Regions from separate parts of the Bradyrhizobium sp. USDA 3240 genome, predicted to be linked through region 2. Evidence: riboswitches for the same ligand, from Rfam matches in the RefSeq annotation. Region 2 holds a riboswitch; the other holds the start of a gene.
The links. A riboswitch is a leader RNA that binds a small molecule or an ion and turns the genes downstream of it on or off. The one in region 2 is predicted to bind S-adenosylmethionine.

Region 1 (7,780 bases), 1.9 Mb from region 2:
GATCGAACTTGAATTCTGAAGCTCCGGACAGGAGCTGGCTCTGCGGTATCTTCCAGGCGGTCTTTTCGGCGCCGTGAATCCGGATCGCGCCCATCGAAATCAGCCCGCCCGCCATGTCGAACGGATCATGCTTTCGGTCCCGGTACGTTCGCGCGGCGAAGGTGAGCTTTGCGACGACGGACTTCGGCACAGGATGATCTTCGGTCCCGATCTCGAGCGCCCCTTCAGGCGTGACGACGATCGTCCCGGCATTGATGGAGGCTGCGCGATCGGTGCTCCAGACCATGGCACCATCGACGCGAATCCAGTCGATCTTGGCAGGAACCTCCTGATCGACCTTGACGGTCACTCCGGATGGAATGCGCACCCTTGCGCCGGCGGCGGGCGGCTTGCCCTCAGCCCAGGTGGCGGGGGCGCTCCAGTCACCCGACTTCACGGCAACATCGGTCTCCGAGCACAGGGCCACAAGTTCGAGTGCCGCGGCATGCTCGCGATGGCGCGCCGGATTGGACGCGTGACCCGCAGCATGCTCGGACGCGTTCGCGTTGCAGGCGCCTTGCGATCGCGCGAGATGATGCTGATGCCCCGCGGGTTTGATGATACCAACAGCCCAGACGGCTGCGGACACTGCCGCAACGACAGCGAGCGCAATCGAGAAACCTGTTCGCATTGCCTTCCCCAGCAATTAACCGTTCGGCGTCAACCTGGATCGACCACCATCAGCCCGTGATCGATTTGCATCGCCTGGGGCGGCCCGCTGCATTGTCGCATGGCAATGGCGATCTGAAAAGCTAGACGGCGAATATCCGGCGCGATGCAACGGGACCGTGCACGCCGTGCATCGATTACTTCGCCTTGCCGCCCCGGCTGAGCAGAAACACGCCCTGCTCGCCGAACATGTTCCACACCCACCAGGGCAGGTTGAGCGGCACCGGGCGGCCGTAGAGATCGAGCGCCACCGCGCGCTCCATCTTGACGTTGATCTGCTCGCAGAGCTCCACGAAGTCCTTGATGGTACAGAAATGGATGTTCGAGGTGTCGTACCAGCTCGCGGGCAGATTCTCGGTGCGCGGCATGTGGCCGCCGATCAGGAGCTGCAGCCGCATCTTCCAGAACCCGAAATTCGGGAACGAGACAATGGCGCGCTGGCCAATCCGCAGCAGGTTCTCCAGCACCACCTTGGGCTGCCGCGTCGCCTGCAGGGTCTGCGACAGGATGACATAGTCGAACGCGTCATCGGGATAGTTGACGAGGTCGGTGTCGGCATCGCCCTGCACCACCGCGAGGCCCTTGGCGACGCAGCCATTGACGCCCTCGCGGGACAGCTCGATGCCGCGGCCGTCGATGCCGCGGCTCTCCAAGAGCTGCAACAACTCGCCATCGCCGCAGCCGACGTCGAGCACGCGCGAGCCCGGCCGTACCATCTCGGCGACCAGGAGATGATCCCTGCGATAGCCGCCAGTCCGCTCCGGCGCAACGCCCGGCAAGGGCAAGGTTTGCTGCATGCTCATGACTGGCCGCCGTCTTTCAGTCCGCGCGCCTTGCCTGCGGCCTGCAGGAAAGCGCGGGAGATCTCCAGGAACTCCGGCACGTCGAGCAGGAACGCGTCATGGCCGCGATCGGTCTCGATCTCGGCGAACGACACCCGCGCGCTCGACGCGTTCAGCGCATGCACCAGCGCCCGCGATTCCGAGGTCGGAAACAGCCAGTCGCTGGTGAACGACACCACGCAGAACCGCGTCTTGATGCCGGCGAACGCAGTCGCCAGCGCGCCGTTGTGATCGGCGGCGATGTCGAAATAATCCATCGCGCGCGTGAGATACAGATAGCTGTTGGCGTCGAAGCGCTCGACAAAGGACGAACCCTGGTAGCGCAGATAGCTCTCGACCTGGAAATCCGCATCGAACGAGAAGGTCGGCAGCTCGCGGTCCTGCATTCGCCGTCCGAACTTGCGATGCAGCGCGGCGTCCGAAAGATAAGTGATGTGCGCGGCCATCCGCGCGACCGCCAGTCCGCGATGCGGATGGGTGTCCTCGTCGACATAGCGGCCGCCGCGCCAGTCCGGATCGGCCATCACGGCTTGGCGGCCGAGCTCGTGGAACGCGATGTTCTGTGCCGAGTGCCGCGTCGAGCAGGCGATCGCGAGCGTCGAGAACACGCGCTCGGGATAGGCCGCGGTCCATTGCAGCACCTGCATGCCGCCCATCGAGCCGCCGACCACGCAGAACAGCGTCGTGATGCCGAGGCGATCGATCAGCATCGCCTGCGCGCGCACCATGTCGGGGATCGTGATGATCGGGAAATCGAGCCCCCACACCTTGCCGGTCGCCGGATTCAGCGACGCCGGTCCGGTCGAGCCCATGCAGCCGCCGATCACGTTGGAGCAGATGATGAAGTATTGTTCGGGATCGATCGGCTTGCCGGCGCCGACCATGGTGTCCCACCAGCCGGGCTTGCCGGTGACGGGATGGGTGTTGTTGACGTGCTGATCGCCGGTCAGCGCGTGGCAGATCAGGATCGCGTTGGACCTGTCGGCGTTAAGCTCGCCATAGGTCTGATAGGCGATCTGGAAAGGCGCGAGATCGATGCCGCAATCCAGCTTCAGCGGCTGATCCATGCCGAACTTCGCCACCAATGACGACGGGTGATCGGTCTCATGGGCGCGATCATCGCTCTGGGTTTGCGGTATCGGACGCACGTTGCTCATCTAGGCGACCCTGCCCTCGCGCGGGAGGGCTCGAACAGAAATCAGGCCATAAAAAAACCCGGCCTGAACAAGGTTCGGCCGGGAGCTGATCTGTCCCCGGCCTGTTTAGCGAGTTGTTTAACGTGGCTGCAAGCCGGCCGGCTCAAATGACCACGGAGTGGAGCGAACCTAGTCCTCAGGCCCCCCGTCGTCAAGGCGGCCAGCGAACGTCCCCTTGCCGGAGGCCATAGTTAACCGTTTGCGCAAGGCTGGACCGCGAGGTTTCTCTTTGCTTTCGCCGGCCGTCTTTCCTAATCAGGGACCCTGTCCGGCGCGGCATCGGGCCGCCCGGACGACAAGGTTTGAGAGCATGTCCAACCCACCCCCATCGCCGCCCTCGCTGCAGGAGCTGCGCAAGGAGATCGATGCGATCGACGAGCAGGTTCACCGCCTGCTGATGGCGCGCGGCGACATCATCGACCGCCTGATCCAGGTCAAGAAGACCCAGGAGGTCGGCTCGGCGTTCCGCCCGGCGCGCGAGGCCAGCATGATGCGCGAGCTGGTGCGGCGCCATCGCGGCATCCTGCCGCTCGACACCATCGAGGGCATCTGGCGCGTCATCATCTCGACCTTCACCTACGTGCAGGCGCCGTTCGCCGTGCATGCCGATGTGTCCGTCGGCGAGTCGGCGATGCGCGACTCGGCGCGGTTTCATTTCGGCTTCGTGGTGCCTTACGTCTCGCATTTCAGCGCGCAGGCAGCGGTCGAGGCCGTGACGAAGTCGAAGGGCGACCTCGCGCTAGTCTCCGCGATCGCGAGCCGCACGCCGTGGTGGAATGCGCTCGAGGCCGATGGCGCGCCGAAGATCATCGCGCGGCTGCCGTTCCTCGAACGCGCCGACCATCCCGCCGCGCTGCCGGTGTTCCTGATCTCGCGGGTCGCCGACGACGCCATGGTGACCGAAGTGCAGATCTGGAGCGTGCGCGTCTCAGGCTGGAACGCCGATGTTGCCCGAGCGCTCGCCCCGCTCGCCGAGATCGTCGCGGTCCCCGACACCGCGTTCGACGGCGCGGCCTTGCTGGTCTCGGTCACCGGGCACGATTTCGAGAAGATCAAGCTCGCCTTGATCGAGGCCGGCGCCTCGGTGCGCTCTTCGGCCCTCGTCGGCAGCCACGCAACGCGCTATACGGTGCCCTCTAACGGATCGGCCAAGAGCTAGCCGTCTGTATATCCGGAGTTGATAATGTCCCGCCCCGTGCCGAATCCCGGCATCCTCGATATTGCGCCCTACACGCCCGGCAAGAGCCCGGTGCCGGAACCGGGCCGCAAGGTGTTCAAGCTGTCCGCCAACGAGACGCCGTTCGGTCCGTCGGCGAAGGCGATCGCGGCCTACAAGGGCGCGGCTGACCATCTCGAGGACTACCCGGAAGGCACCTCGCGGGTGCTGCGCGAGGCGATTGGCCGTGCCTACGGGCTCGATCCCGATCGCATCATCTGCGGCGCCGGCTCCGACGAGATCCTCAATCTCTTGGCGCACACCTATCTCGCCCCCGGCGACGAGGCGATCTCGACCACCCACGGCTTCCTCGTCTACCCGATCGCCACCATGGCGAACGGCGCGAAGAACGTGATCGCGGCCGAGAGCAATTTCACGGCTGACGTCGACGCCATCCTCGAGGTGGTGACGCCGAAGACCAAGTTGGTCTGGCTCGCCAACCCGAACAATCCGACCGGCACTTACATCCCGTTCGACGAGGTCAAGCGGCTGCGCGCCGCGCTGCCCTCGCATGTGCTGCTGGTGCTCGACGCTGCTTACGCCGACTATGTCTCGCGCAACGACTACGAGCTCGGCATCGAGCTGGTCGCGACCACCGACAACACGGTGGTGACGCACACCTTCTCGAAGATCCACGGCCTCGCCGCGCTGCGGATCGGCTGGATGTTCGGCCCGGCGCATATCGTCGATGCCTGCAACCGGATCCGCGGTCCGTTCAACGTCACGACGCCGGCGATGCTGGCGGCGGTGGCGGCGATCGAGGACGCTGCGCATGTGCAGATGTCGCGGACGCACACCGAACAGTGGCGCAACTGGCTGACCGAGGAGATCGGCAAGCTCGGACTCAAGGTGACGCCGAGCGTCGCCAATTTCGTGCTGATCCATTTCCCGGCCGACACGGGCAAGACCGCGGCGGAAGCCGACGCCTATCTCACGCGGCGCGGCCTCGTGCTGCGCGCGCTCAACAATTACAAGCTGCCGCATGCGCTGCGCATGACCATTGGCACCGAGGAAGCCAACCGCCTCGTGGTCGAGGGCCTGCGCGACTTCCTGGCCGGAAAGTGAACATCGACGTGACCACGGCTCCGATCTTCAATCGCATCGCCCTGATCGGCTTCGGCCTGATCGGCGGCTCGATCGCGCGCGGCGCGCGCGCGCAAGGCCTGGTCGGCGAGATCGTGACCACCGCGCGCTCGGAGAAGACGCGCGCCCGCGTCGCCGAGCTCGGCATCGTCGATCGTGTCGTCGAGACCAATATCGAGGCGGTGAAGGATGCCGATCTTGTCATCCTGTGCATCCCGGTCGGCGCCTGCGGTCCGGTCGCGGCCGAGATTGCCGCCCATCTCAAGCCCGGCGCCATCATCTCCGACGTCGGCTCGGTGAAGGGCGCCGTCGTCAAGGACATGGCGCCGCATCTGCCCGACGGCGTGCACTTCGTCCCGGCGCATCCGGTGGCAGGCACCGAGCATTCGGGCCCGGATTCGGGCTTCGCCGAGCTCTTCATCAACCGCTGGTGCATCCTGACGCCGCCCGAAGGCACCGATCCCGCGGCGACCGACCGGCTGCGCGCGTTCTGGGCCGCGCTCGGCGCCAAGGTCGAGATCATGACGCCGGATCATCATGACCTCGTGCTCGCGATCACCAGCCATCTGCCGCATCTGATCGCCTACACCATCGTCGGCACCGCCGACGAGTTGGCGCAGGTGACGGAATCCGAAGTCATCAAGTTCTCCGCCGGCGGCTTCCGCGACTTCACCCGCATCGCAGCGTCGGACCCGACGATGTGGCGCGACGTGTTCCTCGCCAACAAGGACGCCGTGCTCGAGATGCTCGGCACCTTCACCGAGGATCTGTCGAAGCTCACCCGCGCGATCCGGCGCGGCGACGGCGAGGCGCTGTTCGACCACTTCACGCGCACCCGCGCCATCCGCCGCGGCATCGTCGAGATCGGCCAGGATTCCGCCGCGCCCGACTTCGGCCGGCCGCATGCGAATTTGAAGAAGTAGGGTCAGGCCCGCGATTTCTCCACTTGGTCGTCCTGGCGAAAGCCAGGACCCATTGCCACCGCATTGGGTTGTGAACGGGAACGTGGCCTCAGTGTCGTCCAGCAATTTACATTCGGGGTGATGGGTCCCCTGGGTTCACAAACGAAGTGCAACACTTCCTTGAGGAGGTGTTGCCATGGGGCGGACTTACAAGCAGCTCTCTCTGGACGACCGATGCGAGATTGCCTGTCTATCGGCCAATGGCAGCTCGGTCCGGCAAATCGCGGCAGCTCTGGATCGCTCGCCATCAACAATCTCTCGGGAACTGAGCCGTAATCGGAGCGTTCAGGCTGGCTACAAGCCAAATTATGCCCAGCAACAGATGCGAGCGCGGCGCTGGACGGGCGGACGCCTCGAACGGGAGCCCGTCCTGCGCCGCGCGGTGTTGCAACGCCTTCGCCGAGGTTGGTCGCCGGAGCAGATCGCCGGCCGGCTGGCCCGCGAGTGCGGGCACAAGGTGATCTCCCACGAGACCATCTACCGCTTCATCTATGGCCAACTCAGGCGCACCTCGGACTTCAACTGGCGACGCTACCTGCCGCGCGCCAAGAGCAAGCGCGGCCTCCGCGGCAAGCGAGGCGGCAGCCCCGCAAGCTTCATCGAAGGCCGTGTTTCCCTGGCAAATCGGCCCCTTGAGGTTGCCGACCGTAGCGTCGCCGGGCATTGGGAGGCCGATTTGATGATGTTCTCGAAGTACGGTCAGGCCGTGCTGACCGTGCATGAGCGCACCTCTCGCCTGCTGCTCGGCATCCGCCTTGCCAGCAAGGTTGCGCGCGGTGTCGCACGCCATCTCGTCCGCTTCTTCGCTGCCCTTCCACAAGAGCTGCGCCAGACCGTCACCTTCGACAACGGCACCGAGTTTGCCGGTCACTTGGCGCTACATCGCCTCTCGATCGAGACCTTCTTCTGCGATCCCCACGCGCCCTGGCAGAAGGGTGGTATCGAGAACGCCATCGGCAGGATGCGCCGCTTCATCCCTCGCAAAACGGATCTCGTAACCCTCTCGACCGCCAGATTCCGCCAGTTCATCGCCACCTACAACAACACCCCACGTAAATGCCTTGACTACCGCACGCCTGCGGAGTCCTTTGCCGATCAAGTGTTGCACTTCGAGTGTGAATCCACCTCCTGGCTTTCGCCAGGACGACGGTGAGGATAGTTCTCGCGCGATACGACGCACCGTCATTGCGTACTTCATCTCGGTGTCATCGCCCGCCCGAGTCGAAGGGCTGACAGGTTTTGCTGTGTTGCCCGTCGGGTTGATTTGTCGCACCCGGCTCGCGCCGAACAGCTTCGCGCCGCTTCATCGCCTCTGGTCAAGGCAACGACCGAAGCAGCACTCCATCGATCTTTCCGTCGGATGCCAAAATGATCCGCCATTCCATGTCGACATTGGCGAAGTTGACGTCATAGACATCCCAACCGTCTCGTCCGACGCCCTTGAAGCGAATCGTTTGCATGCCCCCGGCCAGATCCAGCGCGGCGATGATCGCCGGAGCCTGCTCGCGGGCCACCGCCGCCATGATGTCGCTCATGCCGGCGTAGTCGACGGCACCTTGCTGGTGCTGGATCATCAGGTGGCGGATCGCCTCCTCGGTTCCCGGCGACGGCGTCTTGCCATCTATCTTCTTTGCCAGCGCGGTCGCCGCATCTCGGGCCTGCTGGTCGTCGATCCGGGTCGCGTTGTGCGTCAACCCGCCTTGATGAAGCGTGAGGGCGTTCGTGATTCCGTCCGGCTCGACGACGAAGGTAATCTGCGCCGCCGTGGTCTTG
Region 2 (7,780 bases):
TGTCCGAGGAGCAGCGGCTTCTCAAGGAAAGCGTCGACGGTTTGCTGGCGGATGCCTACGACTTCGATGCGCGCAAGAAGTACATGAAGGAGAAGGGCGGCTGGAGCAAAGCGCTCTGGGGCAAGCTCGCCGAGCAGGGCCTGCTTGGTCTGCCCTTCGCCGAGACCGACGGCGGCTTCGGCGCCGGCGCGGTCGAGACCATGATCGTGATGGAAGCGCTCGGCAAGTCACTGGTGGTCGAGCCCTATCTCGCCACCGTCGTGGTCGCCGGCGGCTTCCTGCGCCATGGCGGCTCGGCCGAGCAGAAGGCCAAGTACATTCCCGGCATCATCGACGGCAGCAAGACCTTCGGCTTTGCGCAGCTCGAGAAGAACTCGCGCTACGACCTGTTCGACGTCGTGACCACGGCGAAGAAGAAGGGCGACGGTTGGGTGATCGACGGCGAGAAGTTCGTCGTGCTGAACGGCGAGAACGCCGACACCTTGATCGTGACCGCGCGCACCAAGGGCGGCCAGCGCGACAAGGCCGGCATCGGCGTGTTCCTGGTTCCGGCGGACGCCAAGGGCGTCACCAGGAAGGGCTATCCGACCCAGGACGGCCTGCACGCGGCCGACATCACCTTCACCAATGTCGAGGTCGGTGCGGATGCTGCGATCGGCGATCCCGAGAATGGCCTGCCTCTGATCGAGCGCGTCGCGGACGAAGCCCGCATTGCGCTGTGCGCGGAAGCCGTCGGCGCGATGGACGAGTCGCTGAAGGAGACCGTCGAGTACATCAAGACCCGCAAGCAGTTCGGCGTTGCGATCGGCTCGTTCCAGAGCCTGCAGCACCGCGCCGCCGACATGTTCGTGGCGCTGGAGCAGGCCCGCAGCATGTCGATGTTCGCGACCATGGCGTCGGACTTCAGCGATGCCAAGGAGCGTTCGTCCGCGGTCGCGGCCGCCAAGGTGCAGGTCGGCAAGTCCCTGAAGTTCGTCGGCCAGCAGTCGATCCAGCTTCATGGCGGCATCGGCATGACCATGGAAGCCAAGATCGGTCACTACTTCAAGCGGCTGACCATGATCGAGAACACGCTCGGTGATACCGACTACCACCTCCGTCGCGTCAGCGAGGGCGGCGGGCTGTTGGCTTGATCGTCATTCCGGGGCTCGCGAAGCGAGAACCCGGAATCTCGCGCCACAACTTCTGGATTCCGGGTCTGCGCCTTGCGGCGCATCCCGGAATGACGCGTCAATAACAGGGAGGCAACAACAATGAAAAACACCCCGTTCGATCTCACCGGCCAGGTCGCGGTCGTCACCGGTTCGAGCCGCGGCATCGGCCGCTCCTCGGCGGAGCTGCTGGCCAAGCTCGGCGCCAAGGTCGTGATCTCCTCGCGCAAGGCGGATGCCTGCCAGGAGGTCGCCGACGGCATCAAGAAAGAGGGCGGTGACGCGCTTGTCATCCCCTGCAACATCGCGCGCCGCGCGGAGGTCGAGGGTCTGGTCTCAGGCACGATCAAGCACTACGGCAAGATCGACATCCTGGTCTGCAACGCCGCGGTGAATCCCTATTACGGTCCGCTGCTCGACATCACGGACGAGGCCTTCGACAAGATCATGGGCTCGAACGTCAAGAGCAACATCTGGCTGTCCGCGCTGGCGATCCCGCAGATGGCGGAACGCGGCAAGGGCTCGGTCGTGATCATCTCCTCGATCGGCGGACTTCGTGGTTCTACGGTGATCGGCGCCTACGGCATCTCCAAGGCTGCGGACTTTGCGCTGTGCCGCAGCCTCGCCGGCGAATGGGGGCCGAAGGGCGTGCGCGTCAATTGCGTGGCGCCGGGTCTGGTGAAGACCGATTTCGCCCGCGCGCTGTGGGAGGATCCGGACAATCTGAAGCGCCGCACCGCATCGACACCGCTCCGCCGCATCGGCGAGCCCGACGAGATCGCGGGCGCGGTGGCCTATCTCGCCTCCGATGCCTCGACCTTCATGACCGGCCAGACCATCGTGGTCGACGGCGGCGTGACGACGGCTGCGACGTAGTTCTCAAGAGAAGCCATCGTGGCCGGGTTAGCCCGGCCACGACGTGTTCGCCTCAAACCTGCTCGAGCGCGCGCTCAAAATCCTCGATCAAATCGTCGGGGTGCTCGAGCCCGGCCGAGAAGCGAATAAAGCCTTCGCTGATGCCGAGCTCGGCGCGGGCCTCCGGCGCCAGGCGCTGATGCGTCGTGGTCGCGGGATGTGTCACCAGGCTCTTGGCATCGCCGAGATTGTTGGAGATGCGCGAGATCTTCAGCGCGTTGAGGCAACGGAAGGCGCCGGCCTTGCCGTCCTTCACCTCGAAGCCGACCAGCGTCGAGCCGGCGCCCATCTGCTTCTTCACCGTGTCGGCCTGCGGATGATCGGGGCGGCCGGGATAGACCAGCCGTGTGATCTTCGGATGGTTGGCCAGCGCCTCGGCGATCTTCGCCGCGTTCTCGGTCTGCGCGCGGACGCGGATGCCGAGCGTCTCGAGTCCCTTCAACAGCACCCAGGCGTTGAACGGCGACAGCGACGGGCCGGTCTGGCGCATGAAATTATGGATGTGCTCGGCGATGAACGCTTCCGACGACAGGATGACGCCGCCGAGGCAGCGGCCCTGGCCGTCGATATGCTTGGTCGCCGAATAGACCACGACGTCGGCGCCGAGCGACAGCGGGCTCTGCCAGATCGGCGTCGCGAACACATTGTCGACGATCAGCCGGGCGCCGCCGCTATGCGCGATCTCTGCGATCGCGCCGATGTCGAGCACGTCGAGCGTCGGATTGGTCGGGCTTTCGAGAAAGAAGGTCTTGGTGTTCGGCCGTAAGGCGCGCTGCCACTGGTCGAGATCGAGGCCGTCGACCAGCGTCGTCTCGATGCCGTAGCGCGGCAACAGGTCCTGCACGACGTAGAGGCAGGAGCCGAACAGGGCCTTCGATGCCACCACGTGATCGCCGGCCTTCAGCGGCGCGAGGATCGCGGTGGTCACCGCGGCCATGCCGGTCGCGGTCGAGCGCGCGGCTTCCGCGCCCTCGAGCTCGATCATGCGGCGCTCGAACATCGCAATGGTCGGGTTGGAATAGCGCGAATAGATGAAGCCGGGATCCTGGCCCTTGAAGCGCGCCTCGCATTGCTCGGCGGTGTCGTAGACATAGCCCTGGGTGAGAAACAGCCCTTCCGACGTCTCCCCGAATTGCGAGCGGAGCGTGCCGCCATGGACGAGGCGGGTTTCAGGACGGAAGTGGGCAGTAGACTTGGATTCAGACATGTGACCTCCGAAGTGGCCATTTCCCTCGGAAACTGGCCACAAAAAAACCGGCCTGGAGAAACCTCCACAAGCCGGGATCACACTGTCCCCGGCCTGTTTAGCGACTTATTTAACGTGGCTGCAAGCCGGCCGGCTCAAATCACCACGGGATAAGTGCAGCTGATATTCCCTCGCGCCCTTTCCGTCAAGACGGTCATCGGATAACCCGTAAAAGCCCATAATTTGGGGCTTGGTGGCCGCTCGGAGTATGATTTTGGGCCATCTCGAGGGATCGCCGAGGGACCGCGACGTGTCGTTCACGCTGGAAGATGAATCCAACGGAATCCTGCCCGACCGCATGATCGCGGAGATGGCGGAGGCCGGCCTCATTCTGCCCGCCTACGACTTCGTCGAGAGCCAGATCCAGCCGGCGAGCCTCGATCTCCGCCTCGGCGACATCGCCTACCGCGTCCGCGCCAGCTTCCTGCCGGGCCCCGGTGCCACCGTCGCCGAGCGGATCGACCAGCTCAAGCTGCACGAGATCGATCTCTCCGACGGCGCGGTGCTGGAGACCAACTGCGTCTACATCGTGCCGCTGCTGGAAAGCCTGGCGCTGCCGCCGGAGATCGTCGCCGCGGCCAACCCGAAGAGCTCGACCGGACGGCTCGACGTCTTCACCCGCGTGATCGCCGACGGCACCCGCCGCTTCGACATGATCGGTGCCGGCTATCACGGCCCGCTCTATGCCGAGATCAGCCCGAAGACGTTTCCCGTGCTGCTGCGCGAGGGCTCGCGGCTCAGCCAGGTCCGTTTCCGGATCGGCGAGGCGACCTTGACCGCCGACGAACTCGACGCGCTGCATGCCGCCGAGCGGCTGGTCGATGCCGACAATGCCGACCTTACCCACGGCGTCGCGCTCTCGGTCGATCTGTCCGGCGAGAACTCCGGCGGCTTCGTCGGCTATCGCGCCAAGCGCCACACCGGCGTGGTCGATGTCGATCGCCGCGGCGGCTATTCGGTTGAAGAATTCTGGGAGCCGATCAAGGCGCGGCCCGACGGCAGCCTGATCCTCGATCCCGGCGAGTTCTACATCCTGGCTTCGAAAGAGGCGGTGCAGGTGCCGCCAGACTACGCCGCGGAGATGGTGCCGTTCGATCCGCTGGTCGGCGAATTCCGCGTCCACTATGCCGGCTTCTTCGATCCCGGCTTCGGTTATGCCGGCGCCGGCGGCAAGGGCGCGCGCGCCGTGCTGGAAGTGCGCTCGCGCGAGGTGCCGTTCATTCTCGAGCATGGCCAGATCGTCGGCCGCCTCGTCTATGAACGCATGCTCGAGCGCCCCGACGCGCTCTATGGCCAGCGCATCGGTTCGAACTACCAGGCGCAGGGCCTGAAGCTCTCCAAGCATTTTCGCGTGTAATTCCGTAGTCCGGTTTTCGCGTCGTCCTCCGCTGTCATTCCCCGCGAAAGCGGGGAATCCAGTACGCCGCGGCCTCTCGATCGACAACGACTGTCTCTGGAATACTGGATCGCCCGATCAAGTCGGGCGATGACAGTGTGTGTTGGTTGCGCTGTCTCTTCGGCGATGACACAGTCCAGAAAACAACAAGCCGGGAGCGAACATGAGCGCCGCAACAGATTCAGCGCAGCAAGAAACGCAGTGGCGGAAGTGGCGCAGCGTCGCCGATCTCTATCACGCCTTCTTCACCGGGCTGATCCTCACCGTGGTGACGCGGCGCGGCACCGCCGACGCCGCCGAATTCGTCTTCCGCGTGTTTCGCCGCCAGCAGCAGGAGCGCTTCCTGCCCGGCTTGAAGAAGCTCGGCCTCGACGGTCTGCCGCCTGCGGTCGCGGCCGCGCAATATCACTATCTCTCCAACTGGATCGGCGGCGTGCATGTCGAATACATGTACGAGACCGACCGCAAGGCCTGGATCCGCTATCCGCCGCCGCGCTGGATCTGGAAGGGCACGGCGATCTGCGGAGTGCCCGGCGAGGTCTCGCGCGCGATGCTGCGCGGCTGGCACGCCAACAACGGTGCAGCCCTCGGCGATCTCAGGCTCGGCTTCGTCTGCACCAAGCAGAGCGTCGACGGCCAGGACGGGCTCGAGGGCTATTACTGCGAGTACGATCATCCGCTTGAGCTCGAGCAGCGCCTGGTGTTCGCGCGCCATCTCGAGGCGCCGCTGTTCGACCCGAAGACCGCGCCGGCGCTGCCGGTCGACAACTGGCCGAAGCCGCGACTGGAAAAGGCCTACCGCAATTACGCGATGGAATATGTGAAGACCGCCGCGCCCGTCATCGTGCAGGTGTTCGGGCCCGAGGATGCGAGCTATCTGCTGCATCTCACCGGCAGACTGATTGGTATGCAGTATTTCGACGAGGTCGCGCAGGCGCTCGGCGGCGGTCGTGGCCGTGCCACGGAATTTGCCGCATTTCTGCGCACTCTCTTCGAGTCGCAGGATGATGTCGCTGAGATCAGCGAGTCCGAGGGCCAGTTCGAGATCCGCCAGCAGGGCTGGAAGCTGATGGCCGACGTGGCCGATTATCACCCGGCCTGCGCCAGCGTCCTGACAGGCTTGTTCGAAGGGCTGGCAGCCGGCTGCGGACGGCATATTCCGGTGCATCTGAAGCCGAATGGCGCCGCCGGCGCGCCGTTCGTCTGGTCGATCGGCTAGACCAGAGGTTCACCAGCAATCACGCAGGCCCCCCTTGCGTCCCGCGCACGTGGAATCCGCGTTCGCCATGGTAGGGAAACACCATGGCGCGGCTCCCCAGATCGCGCGTGGGAGTGGAAATGTCCGACCTCGGCCTCGCCGAAATACCTGTCGACGAACAAGAACGGCCGCTGCCGCCGCCGGTGACGAGGCCGGCGCGCAACGCGCTGCTCGACGGGCCGATCTTGCGCACGCTGTTGTGGCTGGCGTGGCCGAACGTGATTGCGCTCTCCGCCGGCATCTGCGTGGTGATCGCGGAGACCTCCTATATCGGCCGGCTCGGCGTCGAATCGCTCGCGGCGATGGCGCTGGTGTTTCCCTGCGTGATCCTGACCATGACGATGTCCGGCGGCGCGATGGGCGGCGGCGTCGCATCCGCGATCGCGCGCGCGCTCGGCGCCGGCGAGATCGAGCGCGCCTCGACGCTTGCCATGCATGCGCTGCTGATCGGATTGACGTTCGGTGCCACCTTCATGCTGGGCATGCTGATCTTCGGTCCGCGCCTGCTCGAATTGCTCGGCGGCCGCGGCAACGTGCTGGCGAATGCGATCGCCTATTCGCAGATCTTCTTCGGCGGCGCGATCCTGCCCTGGCTGATGAACACGATGGCCGGCATCCTGCGCGGCACCGGCAACATGAAGCTGCCGTCGACCATGATCCTGTCCTCGGCGGTGTGCCAGATCATTCTCGGCGGCACGCTCGGGCTCGGCCTCGGGCCGGTGCCGCAATTCGGCATGCGCGGCGTCGCGGCGGGTTCGCTGATCGCCTATTCGATCAGCATCAGCGTGATGGGCTGGTATCTGTTCTCGGGCCGCGCCCGCGTGAAGCCGAAGCTCAAGGGGTTGCGCGTGCAATGGGCGATGTTCATCGACATCCTCAGGGTCGGCGCGGTCTCCTGCTTCTCGCCGCTGCAATCGGTTCTGACGATCTCGATCTTCACCCACATGCTGGCGCAATTCGGCACCGCGGTGCTTGCCGGCTATGGCATCGGCGCGCGGCTCGAATTCATGCTGACCTCGGTCGCGTTCGCGGTCGGTATCGCCTCGGTGCCGATGATCGGCATGGCCGTCGGCGCCGAGCGCGTCGCGCGGGCGCGGCGCATCGCCTGGACCGCGGGCACGATGTCGTTCCTCGCGGTCGGCATGGTCGGCAGCTTCATCGCCGCCTTCCCCGACCTCTGGGTCAACCTGTTCACCAACGATCCGCATGTGCGGGCGACCAGCCATCAGTACCTGTCGACCGCCGCGCCGATGTACGCCTTCATCGGCCTCGCAATGTCGATGTATTTCTCCTCGCAGGGCGCTGCGAAGGTGCTGGGTCCGGTGCTGGCGCAGACCGCGCGGCTGATCTTCATCGGCACCGGCGGCTGGTGGCTGTCCACGCATGAAGCGAGTGCGCAAGATTTCTTCACACTCGCCGCCGCGTCGATGGGCGTGCTCGGCGTGCTCTCCTGCCTCAGTGTGATCCTGACGCGCTGGGGCAAGTCGGCCCCAGTTGTCGGGGCGCAGCCGGCGCTGTCTTAGGCAATTAAACCCGTCATCCTAAGGTGCGAGCGTAGCGAGCCTCGAAGGATGCACGGCCCCGAAGCTTCAGCGTACGCCCGTGGGAAAAGTCGGGCCGTCGCCCTTCGAGGCTCGCTTCGCGAGCACCTCAGGGTGACGGTGACAGGGTTGATTACGCCGCGTTCTTGTCCCTGGCCGACCGGGCCTGCGCGGCCTGCATCGCTGCCGCGCCGAGGTCCATCTGCGCGTCCATATAGGGCGCGATCTCGTGCGGCAGCACATCGGCGATCCACACCACCCGGCAGCGCGCGT

Region 1: it holds a riboswitch for S-adenosylmethionine, as region 2 does, so the genes downstream of both, metX (homoserine O-acetyltransferase MetX) here and ACVIGA_RS24960 (O-succinylhomoserine sulfhydrylase) in region 2, are expected to answer to the same signal.

The regions. Positions count from the first base shown of each region.
Region 1 is NZ_JBSSGD010000002.1:3,290,740-3,298,519, forward strand. Features, by position in the region: gene ACVIGA_RS16290 (G8 domain-containing protein) at 1-670, opposite strand, end outside; gene metW (methionine biosynthesis protein MetW) at 846-1,511, opposite strand; gene metX (homoserine O-acetyltransferase MetX) at 1,508-2,707, opposite strand; SAM riboswitch at 2,792-2,871, opposite strand; gene ACVIGA_RS16305 (chorismate mutase) at 3,057-3,905, shown strand; gene hisC (histidinol-phosphate transaminase) at 3,930-5,027, shown strand; gene ACVIGA_RS16315 (prephenate/arogenate dehydrogenase family protein) at 5,036-5,968, shown strand; gene ACVIGA_RS16320 (IS30 family transposase) at 6,144-7,160, shown strand; gene ACVIGA_RS16325 (MerR family transcriptional regulator) at 7,324-7,780, opposite strand, start outside.
Region 2 is NZ_JBSSGD010000002.1:5,142,445-5,150,224, forward strand. Features, by position in the region: gene pimD (pimeloyl-CoA dehydrogenase small subunit) at 1-1,133, shown strand, start outside; gene ACVIGA_RS24955 (SDR family NAD(P)-dependent oxidoreductase) at 1,254-2,027, shown strand; gene ACVIGA_RS24960 (O-succinylhomoserine sulfhydrylase) at 2,080-3,273, opposite strand; SAM riboswitch at 3,350-3,429, opposite strand; gene ACVIGA_RS24965 (2'-deoxycytidine 5'-triphosphate deaminase) at 3,563-4,669, shown strand; gene ACVIGA_RS24970 (hypothetical protein) at 4,872-5,927, shown strand; gene ACVIGA_RS24975 (MATE family efflux transporter) at 6,047-7,489, shown strand; gene ACVIGA_RS24980 (SRPBCC family protein) at 7,641-7,780, opposite strand, start outside.